Regions from separate parts of the Lysinibacillus sp. FSL K6-0102 genome, predicted to be linked through region 2. Evidence: riboswitches for the same ligand, from Rfam matches in the RefSeq annotation. Region 2 holds a riboswitch; the other holds the start of a gene.
What was found. A riboswitch is a leader RNA that binds a small molecule or an ion and turns the genes downstream of it on or off. The one in region 2 is predicted to bind cyclic di-GMP.

Region 1 (8,177 bases), 1.1 Mb from region 2:
GAAGAGCTTATAGGAGTTGTATGAAGATGATTGTGACAACTAGACCGTTAAAAATTAAATACAATAAATCAGCAAATACTTTTCAGGAGTTTATGCAAATTAATCACAACAAACATTCTCTTACGAAGGAAGTTGTTTTTCTACGATATATCGGTATACCTGATTCTGTAGATTTTTATAAAGATGAGATTCTAAAAATGGAGGAGTATTTCTCCAAGCAAAGCATTTTTTATTTACGACTGCATAAGCTTGAGGTCATTCGTAATAAGGAAGATGTAGATAGATTGTCGGAAAGTTGGAGAATGTGGCAGACTGCTGCTGAAAACCCGCAATTACTGTATAAGCTATCTTTGTGCAGTAAATTAGCGAGTGATCAACTTGAATGGACAAAAAAGCTAAGCTTTAAACAGATGATTCAACTATTTAAAGAAAATCAGCCTTATCCTAATGAAACGTTGTTAAAAAATTTTGCAGTTAAATTTTTGTATTGGATGGATTATTATTTACCACAAATTTTTTCGGAGGAAAATCCAACTTCCCCCAAAATTGTTTTTATAGGTGACATTACGCAGCATGAATTACTATTTTTATATTTCTTATCGTCACTGGGGTGCGATATTTGTTACATGAATCCCAAAGGAGATATTGCCAATTTGTACCCTATAATAGAAGCGTCACCTACCTTACATATGTGTCGACATTTCTATGAAAAAGAAATAACATTGCCTATTAAAAGTACTTCAAGACAATTGAACATTCCTGCTCAAAAAACGAATGCGACGGAGGAGTGGAGCTATGAGCAATTAGCCTCCTTAGCCACATCTGTTGTGATGATTAAGACCTTCGGGGAGGATGACAAGGTTTTATGCTATGGCTCTGGTGTCATTCTCCACCAAGATGGATATATTTTAACAAATCTGCATGTTGTGGGTGGTGGAAAATATTATTCTGTGCTCTATGAAAATGATACCAACGAGTATATTACCCATCAATTTGTGAAATATCATGATATGCATGATTTGGCTATTTTGAAGGTAGACAGAATAAGCCATCCTTTACCTGTAAAAATGGATGGACAATTAGTTCGAGGTCAAAAAATTGTGGCGATTGGCAGTCCGTTAGGATTGTTTAACTCAGTTTCTGATGGGATTGTTTCGGGTTTTCGTGATATTCGGCAAATGTCTATGATTCAATTTACAGCCGCTATATCAAATGGCAGTTCAGGTGGTGCTTTATTGGATATGCATGGGCGATTGGTTGGTCTGATTACAGCAGGCTTCGATGATGGTCAAAACCTTAATTTGGCTGTACCTGCCAATCTAATTTATCAGTTTGCTCAAAACTTTATAGAAATACCGTGTTGAATTTCCACTATTCGACCATTGCTTTTTCTTCCGTAATCTTATAGAATGTAGAACGGTATAAATGAACGATATATAAATCCTTTAATACGGTCCAGAGAGGCTGAAAAGGGCTATGTGATATTTTTAAGCTAATATCTTTGCTTTGTCATGCCCTTTTGTCCTCTGTGACGGAAGGGCTTTTATTATTGTTCCGTACTCCTCTTTTAAAGGAAGTCCCGTGAGGCTTCAAAAGAGAATGGACAAGACAGCTATAATCCATTCACTAAAAGAGATCGACAACTAGAAAATGGAGGCTAAAAAGAATGGATTATCGTAAAAAAACCGTGGTTGCTTCAGTGGCAGGGCTAACGCTAGAAGGAATGGACATTATGTTTATTTCCTTTGCTATGACAATGATTATTGCAGAATTTAATATTGATCTTGCAACAGGTGGATTGATTTCATCTATCACGAATATTGGGATGCTACTGGGTGGTATTATTTTCGGTGTATTAGCAGATAAATATGGTCGAGTAAAAGTGTTTACGTATACGATTATTTTGTTTGCCATCGGAACGGCCTTAACAGGAGTAGCAACAAGTATTGAACAAGTTTATGTTTATAGATTTATCGCTGGTTTAGGTGCTGGCGGAGAATATGGTATTGGGATGGCGCTTGTGGCGGAGGCTTGGCCAAAGAATAAACAAGGCAGAGCATCCTCTTATGTCAGTGTAGGTGCACAATATGGAGTAATTTTAGCCGCTTTATTAAGTGCTATTATTTTACCAACTTTAGGGTGGCGTGCATTATTCTTTGTAGGATTACTACCAGTTATTTTTGCCTTTATCGTACGTAAAAATATTGATGAATCACCAGAATGGTTAGCAGCGCAGAAACAACAAAATAATAAGCAAGAGAACGGGAAATTAGCACAATTATTTGCTTCACCTCGTATCACCATGACAACACTCTCCCTAATTCTAATGGCAACTGTTCAAATTGCAGGCTATAATGGTCTAATGATTTGGCTACCTTCGATGTTACAGAAATCGCAAGGTTTATCGGTTTCAAGCTCAGCATTGTGGACAATTAGTACCGCAGTTGGCATGATCATTGGAATGCTGACGTTTGGTAGATTTATGGATCGTTTTGGTGCAAAGCGAACATTCGGGATCTTTTTAGTAGCCTCTGCATGTGCTGTATTCTTTTACTCGTTTGCAACAGGTGCAGTAGCGATATTAGTAGGCGGTGCGGTTGTAGGATTCTTCTCTAATGGAATGTTTGCAGGGTATGGTGCATTAATTAGTAGCTTTTATCCAGTACAAATTCGCAGTACAGCAACAAACACCATTTTTAACTTTGGACGAGCTATAGGTGGGTTTTCACCAATCTTTGTAGGCTTTATTTTACAAAGCTACGATATGACTGTCGTGATGATTTACTTAGCAGCACTGTATTGTATTTCCTTTATCGTTATGCTAACGCTTAAGAGCTCAGGGAAGGAATTGCAAACAGCATAATTTTATAGAGCACGAAAGAACGAATTCCAATTATGTAAATGGGATTCGTTCTTTTCTTATTAGTATTTAATTATAATAAACCTTTTGAACGTTTTTCAGCGATTTCAACAAGGCGTTTTGTAATCTCTCCTCCAACGGAACCATTTGCGCGAGAAGATGCTTCTGGCCCAAGCTGAACGCCAAACTCTTGTGCAATTTCATATTTCATTTGATTGACAGCCTCATGTACTCCAGGTACTAGAAGTTTATTTGAACTGCGGTTATTGTTAGCCATTGTTCTCACCTCCTTGACCTTAGAATGGTTGCGATTAAATTTTTCATACATTTAAAAAGTAGGAAATGCACACGCTATTTGCTAACAACAACAACTTGTGGAAAGCTAGCAATAATCAGCAAACTCTCTGTTATAATTAAGCCTGGCTCTTTACTATATAAGGTTAATTAAAGGAGGAACATATAAATGACAAATAATGATATCTTAATTCGTTTACGCTATGCGTTCGATATAAAAAATGTAGATATGGTAGAAATTTTTAAACTTGGTGGCATGGATTATTCAAAGGAAGAAGTATTAAATATGCTGATTAAGATTAATGATGAGGAAGAAGCGCCAGAGGAATACATCAAATGTAATAATAAAATGTTAGAGGCATTTTTAAATGGATTAATTACTTTTAAACGCGGGCCTCAGAAACCAAGAGAAGGACAGGCTGTTGGACCTTTACCTGTGTCAGGTAAAGAAAGCCCAAATAATATGCTGCTAAAGAAAGTAAAAATTGCTTTAGCTTTAACAACTGAGGAGATGCTTGAGATTTTATATGACGGCGGCATTAAAGTTACAAAAGGTGAATTAGGTGCTATTTTAAGAAATCCAAGTCATCGTAATTATAAAGAGTGTGGCGATTCATTCGTACGAAATTTTTTAAGGGGCCTAACATATAAATATAGAGCATAATGCACAATGGATATCAATCATAAAGTGCCATTTTTTTCTTTAAAACTCGTTGACAATTTGTGACGAAAATGTGTACAATAAAATTATCACAAAATGTTCACAAAAAAGATGAAAAATGTTCACAGACAAAGGGGTGCTTGTATGATTTATTTTGACATCTTATTAGTAGCTATTGCATGTATTACAATGCCTTTTATTGTTGCAGTTATGTTAGATATTTTTTATGCGGAACGAAAAAAAGTACGCTTTTCATTACGTCGTACTTCCGTATGGTATATCGCTATGTTTGCGTTATCCTTTATACCATCCGTATTACTTGTCACACAAAACGTATAATTTATTCAAACACTTAGGGGTAAGTGAATTGAAAGTGGACAGCTACAACGCTAATTGAGGTTGTAGCTGTTTTTATTTTGTTCAATAGATGAATCATAATTAAGTAATTTATATAATTATTAATGAAGAAACAGCTAGTATAAAATATGTATGTTTTAAGTAGAGAGCATTGACTACTTTTACCTACTGTGTTAATTTTGGTAGGGAAATATAGGCAAATTTACTGAAAAGTAAAGACGCAAAGCTACAGGTCTAAGGCAATAAATGCTATGGCGGCTGAGTTGCAAAAGAGTGCTAGTTGTATCATTCTCATTCTAGTTTTTGTTCTTTTATGCCTATTTCTTTTGAAATAGGCATTTTTTTGCAAGTAAAGTTCAAAGGAGGAAAAGGGGAAATGAAGTTGTTAAAAAACACATCATTAAAAAATAAGCTTTTACTAACAGTCTCTATCGTTGTATTACTGCTTATCGCTATTATTACGACGCAAAGTATTAGTGAATTGAATAATCGGATGAATGTGGATTTGGAGCAAGAATTAAAAAGTGTTGGTTTATTAACAGCTATGAACTTAGACAGTGATGAAGTAAAAGATTTGCTGTCCGAAAAAGGGGAAACAAACGCAAAGTTTACAAAGATCCAAAAGCAACTTGATATGATTCAGGACCAGCAAGGTATTATGAGCTGGAGTTATATTTGGGATGTCAAGGATGAGGGTGGCGTCAATCCAATTGGCTATACCTCTAATCTAAATGAAGTATATGAAGCCGGTGAAATTTTTACTGATTTAGCGGATGAACATGTAGAAACAGCAAAATTAGCTATTGAAAATAATAGTACAGAGGTAACTGATATATTCGAGGATCCTTTTGGTTCTTGGAGAACGGTTTTTAGTCCTATTAAAGATGATAATGGCCAACTGATTGCCCTATTAGGGATTGATTACTCCGCTGATTATATCAATACGATTATTAAAACAAGTGTGATTAAGCAAATTGTCATTGCCATTATCGGCATTTTAATTTTATTAGTTTTAGTTTACATAATTATAGATCGACTATTAAAGCCACTGAAAAAAGTAGTGAACGTTGCCAATCAAGTGGCAAATGGTGAATTAATAGATGTGGATTTAGAGACATCGAAGGATGAAATTGGTAAATTATCTGAATCCATTCGTACAATGGTGGCTAATTTGCAACATATTATTTTAAACATACGCAATACATCCAATCACGTTTCTTCAGCAGCCAATCAATTAACGGTACATGCTGGTGAAACTTATAACAGCTCAACAAATATTGCACTAGACATGAATCAAATTACACAAAATGCTGAGGCCTCGATGACCATGACAGAGGAAACAGCTGCTGCTATGGAAGAAACTGCAACAGGTATTCAGCAAATTGCTGATTCTGCAAATGTAGCTGCGGAATCCTCTATTTCAGCATCACAGGCTTCTGAACGAGGCAATGAAGTTGTACAACAAGTTATTGCTCAAATGGAGTTAATTAATGATTCTGTTGAACAAATAGGTACAACCATTAATGGACTACATGTTAATACAAAAAAAATAAGTGAAATTGTTAGCTTAATTACTGCTATTGCCGATCAAACAAATCTATTAGCATTAAATGCTGCGATCGAAGCGGCACGAGCAGGTGAACATGGTAAAGGCTTTGCCGTTGTTGCGGATGAAGTGAGACGCTTAGCTGAACAATCCTCTCAATCAGCAACAGAAATTTACAATTTAATTAGTTCTATTCAGTCTGATTCAAACGCTTCTATCACGGTTATGGAGAAAGGTAAAGAGGATGTTAAGGTAGGGATGGCATTTACTAATGAAGTAGGCGAAATCTTTAAAGAAATTCTTACTTCCTCAGAAGAAGTAGCTAGCCAAATACGTGAAATTTCAGCAGCCTCACAACAAATTTCTGCATCCTCAGAAGAAGTGGCGGCATCTGTTAATAATATTAAACAATCTGCAGAGCAGTCAGCAGAGTTCTCTTCAAATGTCTCGAATTCTACACAAGAGCAATTATCTACCATGCAGGAAGTAAAGGATGCCTCTTCATCACTGGGCAAAACAGCAGAAGAGCTGCAAGGTCTAGTGGCAAAATTCAAATTGGAGAATGATCATAATGGACATTAATTTTACAGGAAAAAATGTTTTAATTACAGGCTCTAGTAAAGGAATCGGTAAAGCAATTGCTTTAGGCTTTGCGCAACATGGAGCCAATATTTTAATTAATTATATTGGGGATGAGCAAGAGGCAGAAGCTGTACGTGCAGAAGCAGAAAAGTTGGGTGTGAAAGCTTTAATATTCCACGCAGATGTTTCTAACTCTCAAGAAGTACAAGCGATGCATCAATTTATGGACGAGCATCTTGGGAATCTTGATATTCTTGTAAATAACGCTGGATTTGCACAGGGTTCCAGCATTACAGATTTAACGGATGAGCAGTGGGATCGTATGATTAAAGTTCATTTATATGGCTGTTTCTATAATTGCCGTGAAGCAGCTAAAAGAATGAAGGAACGTAATACAGGAAAAATCATTAATATTTCATCTGATATTGGTAGCTTGGGTTGTGAAGAATTCACGCATTATTCAGCTGCGAAGGGTGCTATTAATGCTTTTACAAAGGCTTTAGCAAGAGAATTAGCACCTTCTATACTTGTCAATGCAGTTGCTCCTAGTGGAACATTTACGGACATTCTACAAGAGTTTGGCGATAACTATGTGGAGGAAGAATCCGCAAAATATCCATTAAAACGTTTAGCGCAACCAGAAGAAATTGCGAAAAGTGTATTATTTTTAGCCTCTAATCATGCTGACTTCTATACAGGTCAAATTTTAACGCCAAATGGTGGGGTCGTAATGAACGGTTAATGGAAAACGAAGGAGTAAATAATGTTAAATATTATTATCTTTTGCTTATACTTATTATTTATCTATTATATTGGCTATAAAGGCTATAAGCGTGTCAACACAGCCGAGGATTTAATTGTTGCTGGCTGGAGCATGCCTTTATCCGTTGTCACGGGTAGTTTAGTCGCTGCATTATTAGCAGCTCCCTTCTTTTTTGCAGCGGTAGGCTCTGGCTATACAAGTGGTGGCTTTGAAGGTTCGGCAACAATGGGTGGTTTAGGGACTTGTATGATTCTTGGAGCACTCATTTGGACAAAGCCATTACGACGTTTAAAGGGCTGGACATTAGCAGATTACTACGGTTTACGCTATGGCAGTAAAAAGCTAGGAGCCTATACAGGGGTTGTTATGGCAATTGCTTTTGGAGTTTTTAATGCAGCGGCGTTAACAGTTGGTGGAACGTATATTATTCAGCAATTGTTGCAAATTGATTTTATACCTGCGGCGCTTCTATTTGTATCGCTAACGGCTATTTATTCAGTTATTGGTGGTTTATGGGCAGTTGCCTATACTGAAATCGTACAAGGTGCGCTTGCAGTGGCAGGTATTTTGGGTATTACCATTTTTATTTTGTTTTACTATCCAGATGTTACATTTAATCCCGAGTGGTGGAATATCAGTACATTATTTGAGAAGGCAGGAGCAGAATTCTGGACTTTGTATCTTGTACTAGCACTTGGAGATATCCCTGCAGTTGACCTTGGGCAGAGGGTAGCTGCTGCAAAAAGTCCACGGGTGGCACAACGAAGCATGATTATTGCTGGTATTATTGTCATTGCAATAAGCTGGATTCCAGGGATGCTAGGGGAAGCCTTTAAGTCTATTTATCCTGAAAGCACAAACCCAGAAACATTGATGCTTACCTTTGCACAAGGTTATTTTCCTCCTTTATTAGCAGCTATTTTCTTAACAGCCATGGCAGCCATGGGGATGTCTACAGTAGCTGCATGTTATGTAGCGACTTCAGGGATTGTCACAAAGAATATTTATTTAGATTTTATTAATCGTAATCCTGATCCTAAGAAGCTATTAAGATTTTCACGATCTATTATTCTAGCTAGTGCTTTATTAGGTTTAGTGCTAGCTGTAAGCTTCC
Region 2 (8,177 bases):
GGAAATTGTTTAGATAATGCCGTAATAGAAAGCTTTTTTGGTATTCTGAAATCAGAATTTCTGTACACAACTACGTTTAAAAACTATGTAGAATTTACAAAAGCATTAGCAGATTATATTTACTATTACAATCATGAGCGGATTAAAAGAAAACTCAACGGAAAAAGTCCCGTTGAGTATCGAAAAGCTTCGTAAAAAAGTTTATATTTTTGGGGTCAGATCATTAAATCCCCTAGGAGTGACACTGGCGGAACGGAAATCAACGATGTGGCAAAGTGTCTTTTCATTATCTTTCATACTAGCTAGCCGTAGCAATCAAATTAACCCATTATTTGTATAATTAGAGAAAGAATAGACTCTTAATTTCATTGCGAAGAAGTGATTAGTTACAACCCCCCTTCAAAAAATGGGTAGTGAAGATCTTCACTTTATTTGAAAACCTTTGCTAAAAAGTTAACATTTTGTAGGTTGGAGTGGAAGGCTACTTGACTCCCGTGGGATAGCGAGACAGGCGAGCCCCTGCACGGAGCGGTAGCGGAGGAAGCGGCTCGGCGCTCGCCCACAGGAAAGCAAGTAGCCTGCAACGGAAACCATTTTCACCTTTCAAAAAATTCTATTGATGGTTTTGTTCTTTAACACTATGGGAAAGTCTGAGATTTTTCTCAGACTTTTTATTTTGGTAGTATTGTTCAATGATTTCAACTCTTCTGACGTTGTGCTAAAATGATACATATACTATAACGTGGAAATACACGTAAACTAAGGGAGTTTTACAACATGACAAGTCGTTTAGTAGAAGAGTTTTTTGAGCTCGTACAAATTGATTCCGAAACAAAACATGAACAACTAATAGCACCAATTCTTGTAGATAAGTTAACTGCACTTGGATTTTCAGTGATTCAAGACGATGCACATACGCGTAATGGACATGGGGCAGGTAATATTATTGCCACATTAAAAGGCACATTGGATGTAGAGTCAATCTATTTCACTTCTCATATGGATACTGTCGTTCCAGGAAAAGGCATCAAACCGTCTTTACGTGAAGATGGCTATATCGTATCAGATGGTACAACGATTTTAGGTGCCGATGATAAAGCAGGACTAGCTGCTCTATTTGAGATGGTCAAACGTTTGAAAGAGCAAAATATTGCACATGGCGATATTGAATTTATTATTACGGCTGGTGAAGAAAGTGGCCTTGTTGGCGCTAAAGAGTTAGATCCAGCTAACATTAAAGCAAAATATGGATTTGCGGTTGATAGCGATGGCAAAGTTGGTGGTATCGTGACAGCAGCACCATTCCAAGCGAAAATTTTCACAAAGATTATTGGAAAAACGGCACATGCAGGGGTTGCTCCTGAAAAGGGCATTTCTGCCATAACAGTCGCATCAAAATGCATTGCTCAAATGAAACTAGGTCGTTTAGATGAAGAAACAACAGCGAATATTGGGCGTTTTGAAGGTGGACAAGCGACGAATATTGTTTGTGACGAAGTGACAATCCTTGCAGAAGCACGCTCTATAGACAAAGCTAAATTGGATGCGCAAACAAAGCATATGCAAGATACGTTTGAACAAGTAGCTGCTTCTTTAGGCGCACGTGCAGAGGTAGAAGTGAAGCTAATGTATCCAGGCTTCCGTGTAACGGAATCGGATAAAGTAGTTCAGGTAGCTATGGCTGCTGCACGCAATATTGATCGTACACCGACACTAGGCATTTCTGGTGGAGGCTCAGATGCAAACGTCATCGCAGGCTTTGGTATTCCTACAGTTAATTTATCTGTTGGATACGAGGATATCCATACAACAAATGAAAAAATACCAGTAGAAGAACTTGAAAAATTAGCAGATTTACTAGTAGAAATCGTCAAAGAATCGGCGAAAAACTAACAGTCGAATAAGGATGTGACCCTATGGAAAGTGTCAAAGCAGTCGTTTTTGCTTGTGGGACAGAGGAGTATGCTGTACCTGTGGAGCAAGCGATTTCAATTGAAAAATTAGAGCAAGTAACACCTATTCCTCATTTACCTAACTATCTTCTAGGCTTTACAAGAATTCGCGGTGAGCTTGTACCTGTTCTTGATTTTGAACGCATACTGTACAATCGTTCATCGAATACAGCAACTGCTCGTATCATTGTGTTGAATACAGATGTTGTTAATTATGGATTACTTGTTACAGAAGCACGTGAAATTCTTGATTTCGATGAATCAGTACTTCAGCAATTGGGTCTAGTCAATTATAGTAAAACACGCTATTTTACTGCGGTAGCTAATCTTGAAAATCGAATGATAACATATGTTGATCCAAAAATACTGGTTAATTCATTAGAGGGCATTCGAGAAATTATCGATTATTTACACAAAATGCTTGAAAATGAAAAGGAAAACGTAGAGGCTTAAGTACTCTACGTTTTTTTATGTTTGAATAGTAAATTTAACCTGTATTTTGTCGTTTTTACCTGATCATACATGTGACAATTATGCATTATACCTACAGACAAACAATTACTAACCGCGTATGATAATGATTAAGAAAAAACTGAAAAAGGCAAACTTCACCGAAAGGGAGGGACGCAAAGCCATGAGTCTAAACACTATAATTTCAGTGCAAGATTGTCAGGTTGCCAGGTTCTGTTCTAGGAGCCGTGGCGAGTAGAATGGAGTTAGTTCGTATGAAGAGACAATTAAAAGTATGGACCGCACTAATCGTCATCATGATTAGTTCATTAGCTTTATCAAGTGGAAAGGTTGATGCAATGTCTATACAGGAAAAGGCTACATGGCTGTGGGATACATCCCTCATCATTGATGACCAAGAAAAAATATTATTATTTTTAGAACATAACGATGTCAATAAAGTTTATCTGCAAATCGATCAAGGCATAGCGAGCAATGACTATAAGCATTTTATTAGTAACGCTTCTCACAGAGGTATTCGCATTTATGCATTGGATGGTGCTGCAAGCTGGGTTTCAGCTGAGGGTAGTCGAAGCCAAGACGAATTGTTTAATTGGTTACATACATATAATGAGAATTCAACTGAATCTGAGCAATTTTCTGGGGTTCATCTTGATGTAGAACCTTATTTAAATAGTGGATGGAGCTTACATCAAGCACAAACGATAGAATCCTATCAAACACTAATAATGAAAGCAAGTCAGTTACAACTTACTTTAGAAGTAGATATGCCATTTTGGTTTGATGAAGTTCAGTATAATAACCAATTTGGAAAAGGGTTATTAGCTGATTGGGTCATTGACCATACGGATAGTGTGACGATCATGGCCTATCGTGATGCTGCAAAAGATATTATCTCTATTGTAGAACATGAAATCGCTTATGCTTCCACTGTGAATAAATCAATTGTAATTGGTGTAGAAACAGGCGCTTCAGAGGAAGGGGAAAATATTACTTTTTATGATAATGGAGAAGCCTTTATGAATGAACAGCTTATACTTGTTCAGCAACATTTTTCAAATAACGATGCTTTTCATGGAGTAGCCATTCATTATGTGGAGAATTGGATGACCATGCGTCCATAAAAAAAGTCCTTCCAGTGTTAAACTGGAAGGGCTTTTCTATTGGTATTAGGACAGTCGACCACTGTAGTCCTCGAATTTAAATTCACGAATGACTTTAATACCTTCTTCATCATTATAAGAAACGATAGATGGTAAGTTGACACCGTTAAACATATGGTTTTTCACCATTGAATAATGAGCCATATCTGTGAATACAAGACGATCACCTGGTTTTAATGGCTGTTCAAACGAATAATCGCCAATCACATCACCAGCTAGACATGTTAGTCCGCCTAAGCGATATGTGTGTGCTAATTCATTTGCTTGTCCAGAACCAATAATCATTGGACGGTAAGGCATTTCAAGTACATCAGGCATGTGACATGTTGCTGATGTATCTAAAATAGCAAGATCCATTCCATTTTCTTGAATATCTAGCACCGTTGCTACTAAATAACCTGTATTAAGGGCTACTGCTTCACCTGGCTCAAGATAAACAAGCAGGTTATACTTTTCTTGAATATAATTAATGATGTTCACAAGTTTTTCTACATCATAATCATCACGTGTAATATGGTGACCGCCACCGAAGTTTAACCATTTCATTTGGTGTAAAACATCACCAAATTTTTCCTCAACTACTTCAATAATACGCTCTAATGTATCAGAATTTTGTTCACACATCGCATGGAAGTGTAAGCCATCGATACCATCAAGCTGTGATTTATCAAAGTTAGCCAATGTTGTACCAAGGCGAGAGTTTGTGTAACAAGGATCATAAAGAGCTGTTTCAATTTCAGAGTATTCAGGATTCACACGAATACCACATTCAATTGTTTTACCAGCAGATTTAACTTTATCCTTGAACTGAGCCCATTGGTTAAATGAGTTAAATACGATGTGATCCACATAGCCTAGAAGCTCGTCCATTTCATGCTCAATATAAGCAGGTGCATAAACATGAACTTCTTTGCCCATTTTCTCATAGCCAAGACGTGCCTCATGCAGTGAGCTAGATGTAATGCCCGCTAAATATTCCCCTACTAGTGGGAATGTTGAATGCATAGAGAAGCCTTTAAGGGCTAATAAAATGCGGCAGCCTGTTCGATCTTGAATTGATTTTAAAAGCTCAAGATTCTTTGTTAATAATCGCTCATCCACTACATAAGAAGGGGATGGAACTTTTGAAAAATCAATTGGTTTCATCGGCTTAATTCCTTTGCATCTAAATCAAGGTCTAATAATTCTGGGTTATGGCTTTCTTGCCATGGTAGACCCCATTTATTTAGTGCATCCATGAATGGATCTGGATTGAAATCTTCCACATTCCATACACCTGGTTTACGCCATTCACCGTTCATCACAAGCATTGCACCGATCATAGCTGGTACGCCAGTTGTGTAAGAAATCGCTTGTGAACCAACCTCGTTGTAGCACTCTTCGTGGTCACATACGTTGTACACATAGTACGTTTTTTCTTTGCCATCTTTTAGACCGCGAATGATACAACCGATGTTTGTTTTACCTTTTGTACGTGGTCCAAGTGAAGCTGGATCTGGTAATACCGCTTTAAGGAAGTGGATTGGTTGAATCATTTGCCCTTCGAATTCGATTGGCTCAATTGATGTCATACCTACGTTTTCTAACACTTTTAAGTGTGTTAAGTATTTTTCAGAGAACGTCATCCAGAAGCGGATTTGTTTTAAACCTTTGATATTTTTTGCAAGGGATTCAAGCTCTTCATGGTATAGAAGGTAAATATCTTTTGGTCCAATTTCAGGTAGGTTATACACTTCTTTTTTCTCAAGTGGTGCAGTTTCAATCCACTCGCCTTCTTTCCAGTAACGACCATTCGCTGTAATTTCACGAATGTTAATTTCTGGGTTGAAGTTTGTTGCGAAATGATATCCATGATCTCCCGCATTGGCATCCACGATATCGATATAGTGGATTTCATCAAATTCATGTTTTTGTGCATGAGCTGTGAAAACGCCTGTTACACCTGGGTCAAAACCGCTTCCAAGTAATGCAGTTAAGCCAGCTTTTTCAAACTTCTCTTTATAAGCCCATTGCCATTTATATTCAAATTTTGCCGTTTCAGGTGGCTCGTAGTTTGCAGTATCCACATAGTGCACACCTGTCGCTAAGCAAGCATCCATAATCGTTAAGTCCTGATAAGGTAGAGCCACGTTAATCACTACATCTGGTCCGAAAGCTTTAATAAGCTCAATAACCTCTTCTGTATTGTCTGCGTCTACCTGTGCAGTATGAATTTTTGTTTTTCCGCCGTCTAGTTTTTCTTTTAGAGCGTCACATTTTGAAACAGTTCTACTTGCGATACAAATTTCCTCAAATACGTCCGAATTTTGAACACACTTGTGTACCACAACACTGGCAACTCCGCCAGCTCCGATAATCAATGCTTTACCCAATTGTCTACCCCCAAGTTCATATAAAGTATTGTCAAACAAGCTGATTATACAGAAAATTGATATACTACTCAATCATTGTTTTAAAATTTTCTACAAAAAATTTTATTTTTCTACAACAATTAGACGTATACGGAGGGGAATGCCTCGGAAAAGAAGGGAATCATGAATAAATCTACAACGCCATTTTAGTAAAAATAGCTGTTGTATAGACTTAATTAATTGGTGAAGTTTCATCACAATTCATCCAAGATACTACGACATCAAGTAAATATTTTTCTAAATGAATGTTTTGACATAGTATCTCTTCCGATTGACGATTTGATACCAACTACTAAATCATTTCTACTAACTTTACATAAAAAAATCCCTCTACATATAGAAAGGGAAGGAACCACATTAAATCTGTGTACTGGAAAATGATGCATATTATTTCAGAAAACGATTGGATACTTGTTGTTTTTCTTCCCCCCATATATAGAAGAAAACCACAAGCAAAGTACTAAAAAAACCCATCACAAGAGCATACGTACTGAGGGCTACTCCCACTTGACTTTGCATGGCATAAATAAAAATGGCCCCTATTGTTAACAAGTTGCCTGTAACAATCGATACTAGATGAAAGCGTTTATTCATAGCAAGCCCTCCTATTAGATGAATTGGTAGTGCTCAGGATATAAGATAATTAACTTCAATTATCGCACAATTCAGAACTTTTTCCAATGTTTTTATCTTACTAGAATAATTAAAGATGCTTTTTTAATACATCTTTTTGTAGTATGATGAAACACAAAAGGAATATTCATAGATTATTACAAGAAAGGGGAGAGGATGGATCGTGAAATTACGCAATTCATTAACTTTTCAACTTGGGACGATTATCGCTGGTATTTTAGTGGTGATGCTAGGGATTACTTCGTTCGCTACATACATAACTGCTTACAATAAACTTTATGATGCTGCTGGTGTTGAGGCCTATGGCTGTGCCAATATTACGACAGGTTTGATCAATCCGCAACAATTGGACAAGGCCATTCAAGGCGACAAGGCTGTACAGGAAAGCATTGGGAACGATTTGAACTGGACAACAGGTCATAAAGATATTTTCCAAACACAATATATTTTATCGTTGGATGGCACATTATTAGCGCTTGATGATCATTTGGCTGAAAAAGGTTATGCCCCTGGTGATCAATTTTATTTAGATAAAGAAGCTATTGATATGTTGCTTACACATAAGCATCCAACATATTCACAGCCTTATACTTATGCAGGGATGGACCGTTTATCTGGCTATGCCCCTATTTTTAAAGACCATGATTCCAGTAAAGAAATTATTGCCATTAGTGTCATCGACTTTGATGCCAATATCGTGAAGGAGCGAACATGGGATGTTGTACGAAATGGGATTTTAATTAGTATTTTCCCTATGCTAATTGCTTCCATCATTACAGGCTTTTTAATTCGTCGTAAAGTAAGACCGATTAGTGTGCTGATTCAGCAGGCGAAAGAAATTGCCAATGGTAATTTAGCTGTACCTGAAACAAAAATTAACAGTAAAGATGAAGTAGCGGATTTAGCGAATACATTAAATCGAATGACAGCTAATTTACAAAATATGATTATGACGATGCGTTCCACTTCTAACACTTTAACGAATAACGCAGATGAAACCGCTTCCACCCTGAACGATATGAGCAATACCATTCAAGGTGTCGCCAATAATATCGAAGAGGTAACAAGTGCCGTGACGGCAGGGATGCACCATGCTGAAAATGCGACAGATGTTCTTACTTCTCTAGCGCAGGACCTTCAAATGATTCAAAGCAATACCAATAACAGTGCTGATAATGCTAGACAAACGATGGAATTAGCAACAGAGGGTGAGCGACTAGCAAAAGATATAAGCAATGATATGGCATTAATTCATAGCGGATCAGGTGAGGTACAACAATCAGTAGAAAACTTAGTTACATCTGCAACCAAAATTCAAACGATTACAACGTCTATTGCAAACATCGCATCACAAACAAATTTGCTAGCACTGAATGCTTCCATTGAAGCGGCTAGAGCAGGGGAGCATGGCAAAGGCTTTGCTATTGTTGCTGAGGAGGTACGGAAGCTTGCTGAGCAATCTAATCAAGAGGTATTGCAAGTTGAACAGCTTATTCAGGATATAATGAAGCATGTGCAGCAGGTCATGTCATCTACGAATGATAATA

Region 1: it holds a riboswitch for cyclic di-GMP, as region 2 does, so the genes downstream of both, NYE73_RS21280 (methyl-accepting chemotaxis protein) here and NYE73_RS15750 (amidase) in region 2, are expected to answer to the same signal.

What each region holds. Positions count from the first base shown of each region.
Region 1 is NZ_JBBOPH010000001.1:4,173,981-4,182,157, reverse strand. Features, by position in the region: gene NYE73_RS21305 (trypsin-like peptidase domain-containing protein) at 27-1,364, shown strand; gene NYE73_RS21300 (MFS transporter) at 1,667-2,863, shown strand; gene NYE73_RS21295 (alpha/beta-type small acid-soluble spore protein) at 2,934-3,137, opposite strand; gene NYE73_RS21290 (YehS family protein) at 3,324-3,818, shown strand; gene NYE73_RS21285 (hypothetical protein) at 3,960-4,154, shown strand; cyclic di-GMP riboswitch class I at 4,358-4,443, shown strand; gene NYE73_RS21280 (methyl-accepting chemotaxis protein) at 4,549-6,300, shown strand; gene NYE73_RS21275 (SDR family NAD(P)-dependent oxidoreductase) at 6,290-7,042, shown strand; gene NYE73_RS21270 (sodium:solute symporter family protein) at 7,064-8,177, shown strand, end outside.
Region 2 is NZ_JBBOPH010000001.1:3,084,932-3,093,108, reverse strand. Features, by position in the region: gene NYE73_RS15765 (IS3 family transposase) at 1-195, shown strand, start outside; gene NYE73_RS15760 (M20/M25/M40 family metallo-hydrolase) at 778-1,893, shown strand; gene NYE73_RS15755 (chemotaxis protein CheW) at 1,917-2,405, shown strand; cyclic di-GMP riboswitch class I at 2,543-2,634, shown strand; gene NYE73_RS15750 (amidase) at 2,678-3,547, shown strand; gene nspC (carboxynorspermidine decarboxylase) at 3,593-4,732, opposite strand; gene NYE73_RS15740 (saccharopine dehydrogenase family protein) at 4,729-5,958, opposite strand; gene NYE73_RS15735 (hypothetical protein) at 6,385-6,591, opposite strand; gene NYE73_RS15730 (methyl-accepting chemotaxis protein) at 6,794-8,177, shown strand, end outside.